2 regions of the Allobosea sp. 29B genome follow, and region 2 is predicted to be linked to the other one. Evidence: predicted binding sites of a transcription regulator. Region 2 holds the regulator's gene; the other holds the start of a gene.

Region 1 (4,078 bases), 4.0 Mb from region 2:
ACGACGCCCTTTTCCTCGAGTGCTCGCAAACGCGCGCTCAGCATCTTGGCCGAGATCACCGGCATGTCGCGGCGCAGCTCACCGAAGCGGCGCGGCCCGCCTGACAGGAACCAGATCACGTTCGGCGTCCAGGCCCCGCCGAGCACCTGCATGCAGGCGCCGACATTGCAGGTCTCGGGCTGCGCCGCGGCGCGATTCTTCCTGAGTTTCAAAGCCATTGCGGTCAGCTCTCCGGTTACCGAGAGGATACCGGAAAACGCAGTTACAACAAGTTACCCCGTATACAGAGGTAACTGCATCGGCCTAGCTCTCCGCCATTCGTCAACGCGGATGAGGAAATTGCCGTGAAGCTCTACTATGCCCCGGGCGCCTGCTCGCTCTCGCCCCATATCGCCCTGCGCGAGGCCGGCCTGCCCGTGACCCTCGAGAAGGTCGATCTCCTTGCCGGCCGGACCGAGACCGGCGCCGACTATGCCGCCGTCAGTCCGAAAGGCTATGTCCCGGCGCTGCAATTCGACGACGGCACTGTCCTCACGGAGGGCGCGGTCATCGCCCGCTATATCGCCGATCTCGCTCCGGACGCCGCTCTCGCTCCGAAGCCCGGCAGCTTCGAGCGCATCCGGCTCGAGGAGATCATGAACTTCATCGGCAGCGAGTTGCACAAGGCCTACACGCCGCTCTTCCTCCCCGACACGAGCGAGGACGGCAAGACGGCGGCGCGGGCCCGTGTGGCCAAAAAGCTCGGCTATATCGAGAACATCCTCGCCGACGGCCGCAGCCACCTTCTCGGCGAGCACTTCACCGTCGCCGACGGCTATCTCTTCACCATCGTCAACTGGTCGGACAGCCGCAGCGTTCCGCTCGACGCCTTCCCGAAGCTGCGCGCCTTCATGGCGCGGATCGGCGCCCGCGCCAGTGTGCAGGAAGCGATGCGGGCCGAAGGCCTGCTCCAGTGAGCGTCGATCCGCGTTTCACAGAGATCGTCGCTGCGCTCGGCGACTATTTCGACGGTCTCCATCACAGCGACGCCGACAAGCTCGGCCAGCTTTTCCACCCGCAGGCGATCTATGCCTGCGGGACGGAGGGCAGCCTGACCCATCTCACCATGGATCAGTACCTGCCGATGGTAGCGAAGCGGCCCTCGCCGGCAAGCCGCGGCGAGCCCCGGCGCGACCGCATCCTCTCGATCGAATTCGCCGGTCCGGTCACCGCGCTGGCCCGCGTCGAATGCGCCATCGGTCTAAAGCGCTTCACCGACCTCCTCAGCTTCATCAGGCTCGATGGGCGCTGGCGGTTGATCGCCAAGGTCTTCCATTTCGACCTCGACTCCGCGGCAACCTGAACGGCCGAGAGACGCGGCCGTCGGCGGATATCGACGCCGGCGGCCCGTCGATTGCTCGCCAGCCTTGTGACGCACAGTCACCCAAACGTCGTACGACCTGCCTAAGGACTCCGCTGGCCAGGTGGGGGCCGGCACGGAGAAGCACGCACGTCCATTGCCGGGCGCGCCTGTTGCCGCTTGCCGTGACGCCTCGACCCGGGGGTAGACGCGACCGCGCACATTTGTCGGAGTCGAGAGCATGCAAGTCGACATCTTCACGCAGGTGATCGTGCCTGTGATCGGCGGCCTGGGCATCTTCATGCTCGGCCTCGAATTCATGAGCAACGGCATCCAGAATCTCGCCGTCAACAAGATGCGGGCGCTGCTCGCCAGGATCGCCGGCACACCGGCCAAGGGCGTCCTCGCCGGCACCTTCATCACCGGCATCATCCAGTCCTCGACCGCGATGACCGTCATGGTCGTCGGCCTCGTCAACGCCGGTGTGATCGGCCTGCGGCCGGCGATCAGCGTGATCATGGGCGCCAATATCGGCACGACGCTCGGCAACGGCCTGATCGCGCTGCCGCTTGGCCCGCTGGGCCTGCTGCTCGCCGGCATCTTCGCGCTGATCCACATCTTCGCCAAGACCGACAAGGTGAAGAACATTGCGCTCGCCTGCATGGGCTTCGCGCTGATCTTCTACGGCCTCAACCTGATGACCGGCGGCCTGCGCCCCCTGCGCAACATGCCGGAGGTGATGGGCGTCATCTCCTCGCTGAAGGCCGACACCTATCTCGGCCTGCTCTACTGCGTGCTGATCGCCGCCGGCATCACCGCGATGATCCACTCCTCCTCGGCGACGATCGGCATCGTCATGGGCCTCGGCGCCGCCGGCATCCTCGATTGGAAGACCGCGGTCGCCTTCTCGCTCGGCGCCGATCTCGGCACCACCATCACCTCGTGGATGGCCTCGCTCAACCTGACCAAGAACGCCAAGCGCGCGGCTTACGCCCATATCTCCTTCAACATCATCGGCGTCGCCATCACGATACCGCTGTTCTTCGTTTCCATGGACGTGCTGACCTGGGCGATGCAGTGGTTCGGCGGCGATCCGGGCGTTGCGGTCGTCAAGGACGGCAAGGAAACCTTCCCGCTCATCCCGGTCGCGATCGGCCTCTATTCGACCTTCTTCAACATCTTCAACACCGTCCTGCTCTTCCCCTTCGTCGGCGTCTTCGAGCGCGTCCTGATGAAGGTCGGCGCCACGGCGACGGACGAGATCGAGGACTATTCGGCGCCGCGCTTCCTCGCCAAGGCCACCGATCACGCCCATGCCGTCGCCAACATCCAGAAGGAGACCGGCCGCTATCTCCAGGCCGCGCAGCTCTTCCTCGACATCGCTCGCACCAAGCCCGATGCGCCGGAGAAGAGCGACGAGCATTACGCTGCGATCGACATCCTCAATCGCGACATCCGGACGTACACCTCCGGCATGTTCACGGCCGAGATGCCCTATGCCCGCGCCGACCTCGTCGCGAGCCTGATCGAGGAAGAGGATTTCACCGCCAGTCTCGGCGAGACCCTCTACCAGATCGCCCGCCGCATCGAGCGCCAGCCCTTCGGCGCGCCAGGGCGCCAGATCGTCGACAGCGTCATCGATCAGGTCGCCGAGGCGATGCGCGCGATCCTGCCGGCCGGGCCGGATGCTCCGCTGGTCTCCGCGGAGGCGCAGCCGCGCATCGCCGCCCTGACGAGCGTCCGCGAGCGCTGCCTGCGCCTCGGCGCCGAGCTGCCCTGGGTCGAGCGCGGCGCGATCCTGGCGCTGCTCGGCTCGGCCGAACGCGCCTACTTCCTGATCGAGCGCATCGATGAAGAGCGCCGTTCGGTCTCGCGTGTCGTGCCCGTGACAGAGCCGAGCAAGCAGACCCGGGAGGCCGGCGGTTTCGACGCCGCTGCCGTGCCGGCCTGAGCGATCCGCTCCTCATCGGACTGTGGACAGGCCGCCATCGTGCGGCCTGTTTGCTGTTCCAGCTGAATTTCTGTCGTGATTGCGGGCGAAGGGGAGCGATCCGCAATGACGGTGCAATGCGCGAATTGTCGCCTGCTCGCCCCAAAGGCGCGGCGATCGATCGATACGAGGACAGCTATCATGACGTCGAAGGCGATTTTCCTGCTGGCGCCCGCTCTGGCGCTCCCAGCCGCCGCCTGGGCCGATGACGGCCTGACCTGGGGTGTCCGGCAGGATGGCGAAGGCATCGTCGTCGCCTATGAGATGCCGCAGACAGACGACCAGCGCCTGTTCTTCTCCTGCGATTTCGCCAGCAAGAGCCTGACCGTGCGGGTCCCCTTCTTCAAGGAAGGCATGAAGGACAACGCCGTCGCGACCGCCAAGTTCTCGTCGAGCGGCGGGCAGGCGGATGTCGGCATGAAGCTGATCAGCGACGAGATGGGCAATCACTTCGAGGCGACGACGACGCTGTCGCCCGCGCTCCAGTCGGTGCTGCGCAAGGGGAAAAGCCTCACCCTGCGCATCGAGGGCGAGACGCAGAGCTTCCCGCTGGCCGCCGGGCAGAAGGGCTTTGCCGTGCTGGCACAGCGCTGCGGCGGGTAGGCAACGGGCGCCCCAATTGAAGCGACAGCCAGGCCGTGCCGTATCGGGCAAGATCCGAATACGCACAGCCTGTCATTGGCAATGTCTTATCTGGTCGCGGCGGCGCGGAAGCCATGGCTCTTCGCGCCCCACGCGACCATGAATGT
Region 2 (4,078 bases):
GTTGGAGGTGTGCCAGATGCGCTGCGCCTGCTGGGTCAGCGCCTCGACCAGATGCGGATGGGCGTGGCCGAGCGAATTGACGGCGATGCCGGCGCCGAAATCGAGATAGCGGGTGCCATCGGCGGTGATCGCCCAGGCGCCCTCGCCACGCTCGAGCGCGATCGGGGCGCGGGCATAGGTCGGCAGGAGAACGGAAGAAGCGGAAACGGTGCTCATGGAGCAAAATCCTTGCGGCGAGACAGGAAGGTAGCGCGGAATCTCGGGCCGGGAACGGCAGGGTGGGACGCAAGGCGGCATGATGCCGGCACGATGCGACCCGCCGGCGACATTATCGTCGCTGGCCGCTCCCGCCGTCTCGTCGCGCGTCAAGCCGCATCAAAGGAAAATCCCGATCGCTCAAAAACATAAGCGCCGCCCTTGGGGGCGGCTGCGTCGGGTGACTATGCAAAACCGGCCCGGCCCTGTCAATTCCGGCTGACCTCGCGGCAGCGTTGCCGAATAGACTCACTGTCCGGCCGTCTGCGGCGATTGGCTGGGGAAAAGCCGAATTACGATTCGGCGACTCTTGTGGCCGAGTCAGGCCATCTTGTATGGTCCTCTTCGTCAGATACGACATCTCGTGCGGCGTCTCCTGTATCGTCAGTTCCGGGCGTAACGGCTTCCGTTTTGTAACGGACGCTGCCGGTATCGGATTCCGCCATGATCTCTCCCTATGCCTCGCCGGCCCGCTGGCGAAGCATGACGAAGACAGGTGCAACCCCATGACCGAAGCCGGAGCCTGGACCGACGAACGCGTCGAACTGCTCAAGAAGCTCTGGAATGACGGCCTGAGCGCAAGCCAGATCGCTGCCGAGCTCGGCAGCGTCACGCGCAACGCCGTCATCGGGAAGGTTCACCGTCTCGGCTTGTCCGGCCGGGCCAAGAGCCCCGGCTCGGCCACGCCGCGCCCGCGCAAGCCAGCGGCCCGCCCACCGAGCCACCCGGCCGGCCATCAGAACGGTGGCTCTGGGCTGACTCGCGGCAACACCGCGCTGGCCCCGCAGTTCGCGCCCGAGATCGCGGCCGAAGCACAGGTCGAACGCGCTCCGGCGCCGGCCGAGGACGTGGTCGTGCCGTTCTCCGAGCGGGTCACGATCATGGATCTGCGCGAATATATGTGCCGCTGGCCGATGGGCGACCCGACCACGCCGGAGTTCCGCTTCTGCGGCGGCCGCAGCGCGACCGGCATGCCCTATTGCACCTATCACGCCCGGATCGCCTACCAGCCGGCAGCCGACCGGCGCCGCGACCGCAAGCCCATCCGCGCCTGAGCGCTCGGAACTGAGTGGCACGACCATGAAAGCCGGCCGAAAGGCCGGCTTTTCGTTGTCGAGGCAGTTCCTGTGTCAAAGCAGGAAGTGAAATCCGAAGCCCAGGATGACGAAGCCCGCCGCGACGACCTGCGCCACGAAGAGCGGCTGCAGGCGCGAGGCCTTCTCGGCTTGATCAGCGGCCTTCTCGGCCCGCGACATGTGGTCCCTGGCCTTGAACTGCTCGGGACCGCCATCCCCTTCCAGATCCATCCGCACCGTGATGAACGCGATGACCAGGCCGAGTATGCCGAGACCGAAGAAGCCGACCAGGCGGAGCGCGCCATAGCCGACGCCGATCAACAGCGCGGCGAGAAAGGGAAAGGCGATATAGTCCCATTTGGTGAAGCGCATGAAGGCAATCTGCGGGAACCGCGCATCGTCGTCCAGCCGATGCAACCGAACGCCAAACGGCAAGGAGAGAGCATGGGTCCTGTCGAATATGCCTGCGCGCTGCCGATCCGGGATGGGCAGCTCCTGTTGGGCTTGCGGGCTCCGCACCGCCGGAACCGCCCCTCCTGCTGGGATACGATCGGCGGCCATGTCGAGCCAAGCGAGGCCGTCGAGGCCGCCCTCGTCCGCGAGCTGCAGGAAGAGCTCGGCGTCACGACGACGGTCTTCCGCCGTTTCGAGACGATCGAGACGACCGAGACGGATGGCGTCACGCCCGCACTCTGGCATCTGTTCGCGGTCATCGAATGGACCGGCGGCGAGCCCAGGATCAGCAATGACGAGCATAACGAGATCCGCTGGTTCACCTTCGATCAGGTCCGATCGCTGACCCCGCTGGCATCGGAGGCCTATCGCCCGGTCTTCGCCCGGCTGGCCGCGGCTTTCGGGCCGGAAGCGTAGGCATCAGCATGGCGACATTCGCGACCTACGCAGGCGCGGCGCTGGCGGAGATCGCCGGCTGCTACGCCTTCTGGGCCTGGCTCAAGCTCGGCAAGCCGGTCTGGTGGCTGCTGCCGGGCCTGGGATCGCTCGCGGCTTTCGCCTGGCTGCTGACCCTGCTCGACAATCCAGCCGCCGGGCGCGCCTTCGCCGCCTATGGCGGCGTCTATATTGTGGCGTCGCTGGCCTGGATGGCGCTGGTCGAGAAGATCGCGCCCGACCACTACGACCTGGCCGGCGCCGCGCTCTGCCTCGCCGGCGCGGCGGTGATCGTCGCCGCGCCGCGCTGACAGAAGCGCTCAACTTCGCGCAAAAGTCTCGTCGAAGGCATAGCCGGCGCCGCGCACCGTGCGCAGCGGGTCCTTGGCATTGGCGGGCGTGATCGCCTTGCGCAGGCGCCCGACATGAACGTCGACGGTGCGCTCGTCGATATAGACGTCGCGGCCCCAGACGGCGTCGAGCAATTGCGCCCGGGAATAGACCCGGCCCGGCGCCTGCATCAGGAACTCGAGCAGGCGGAACTCGGTCGGTCCGAGATGCAGCTCGGCCCCGGCACGGCGGACACGGCGGGTGGTGCGGTCGAGTTCGAGATCGCCGGCAGCAAGTAAGCCGGCAACGTGGCCGGGCTTGGCACGGCGCAGCAGCGCCTGGATGCGGGCGATCAGCTCGGGCAGCGAGAAGGGCTTGACGACATAGTCGTCGGCGCCGGTGGCAAGGCCGCGCACGCGCTCGGTCTCCTCGCCGCGGGCCGTCAGCATGATGATCGGCACGCGCTCGGTGTCGCGGCGCGTGCGCAGGCGCCGGCAGAGCTCAATGCCGGAGAGGCCGGGCAGCATCCAGTCGAGCAGGACGAGATCGGGCGTATGGTCGCGCAGATGCAATTCGGCGTCGTCACCGCGCGCCACGCTGTCGACCTCGAAGCCCTCGGCCTCAAGATTGTAGCGCAGCAGCAGGGTGAGCGGCTCCTCGTCCTCGACGATCAGGATGCGTGCGGGCATGTCAGGGTCCGTTCAAGCCCCGCCAGTTCAGCCATTGGCTGCCGGCAGGTCGACGAGGATGTTGGTGGTGTCGAGCTTCGGCCGGGTTTCGTCCATGGACTGGCCGGTGACGAGGTAGTGGATGGTCTCGGCGATGTTGGTGGTGTGATCGCCGATGCGCTCGACATTCTTGGCGCAGAACAGGAGGTGCGTGCAGAAGGTGATGTTGCGCGGATCTTCCATCATATAGGTCAGGAGCTCGCGGAACAGCGAGGTGTAGAGCGCGTCGATCTCGTCGTCGCGGCGCCAGACATCCATCGCCTTCTGCTCGTTGCTAGCGGCATAAGCGTCGAGCACGTCCTTGAGCTGGGCCTGAACCAGGCGGCTCATATGCTCGAGGCCGACCACGGCGCGATGCGGCGGCGAGAACTGGCCGGAGATCGCGACGGCGCGCTTGGCGATGTTCTTGGCGAGGTCGCCGACACGCTCGATGTCGGCGGCGATGCGGATCGCCGAGATCAGCTCGCGCAGGTCGTTCGCCAGCGGCTGGCGGCGGGCGATGGTCAGCACCGCCTTTTCCTCGACCTCGCGCTGGAGATTGTCGAGGCGCTGGTCGGCGCTGATGATCTTCTGGGCGAGCGCGGTGTCGCGGCGCACCAGCGCCACGGTGGAGTCGCCGAGCATGCGCTCGGACATGCCGCCCATCTCGGCGAGGCTGCGGCGCAGCCCTTCGAGATCGGCGTCGTAGGAGCGGACGATATGGTCGGACATGGGGCGTATCCTTGGGGCTTGCCGACGCTTCGGAATGTCAACCGAAACGGCCGGTGACGTAGTCCTGCGTCTGCTTCTTATGCGGGTTCA

Evidence for each region. Region 2 encodes PhoB, which activates phosphate uptake and scavenging genes when phosphate is short. Its sites were predicted from a motif close to TGTCATNNANCTGTCAT; they were not measured.
Region 1: a site for PhoB is predicted at 1,418-1,434, ahead of GV161_RS30645 (Na/Pi symporter). Genes of this name have one in related genera too.

Annotation. Positions count from the first base shown of each region.
Region 1 covers NZ_LR733817.1:6,287,835-6,291,912, forward strand. The annotation lists gene GV161_RS30630 (helix-turn-helix domain-containing protein) at 1-218, opposite strand, end outside; gene gstA (glutathione transferase GstA) at 345-956, shown strand; gene GV161_RS30640 (nuclear transport factor 2 family protein) at 953-1,342, shown strand; gene GV161_RS30645 (Na/Pi symporter) at 1,581-3,290, shown strand; gene GV161_RS30650 (hypothetical protein) at 3,471-3,932, shown strand; gene GV161_RS30655 (MFS transporter) at 4,019-4,078, opposite strand, start outside.
Region 2 covers NZ_LR733817.1:2,273,904-2,277,981, reverse strand. The annotation lists gene GV161_RS11155 (aspartate aminotransferase family protein) at 1-216, opposite strand, end outside; gene GV161_RS11150 (GcrA family cell cycle regulator) at 762-1,310, shown strand; gene GV161_RS11145 (hypothetical protein) at 1,386-1,703, opposite strand; gene GV161_RS11140 (NUDIX hydrolase) at 1,776-2,201, shown strand; gene GV161_RS11135 (YnfA family protein) at 2,210-2,530, shown strand; gene phoB (phosphate regulon transcriptional regulator PhoB) at 2,540-3,238, opposite strand; gene phoU (phosphate signaling complex protein PhoU) at 3,266-3,988, opposite strand; gene pstB (phosphate ABC transporter ATP-binding protein PstB) at 4,026-4,078, opposite strand, start outside.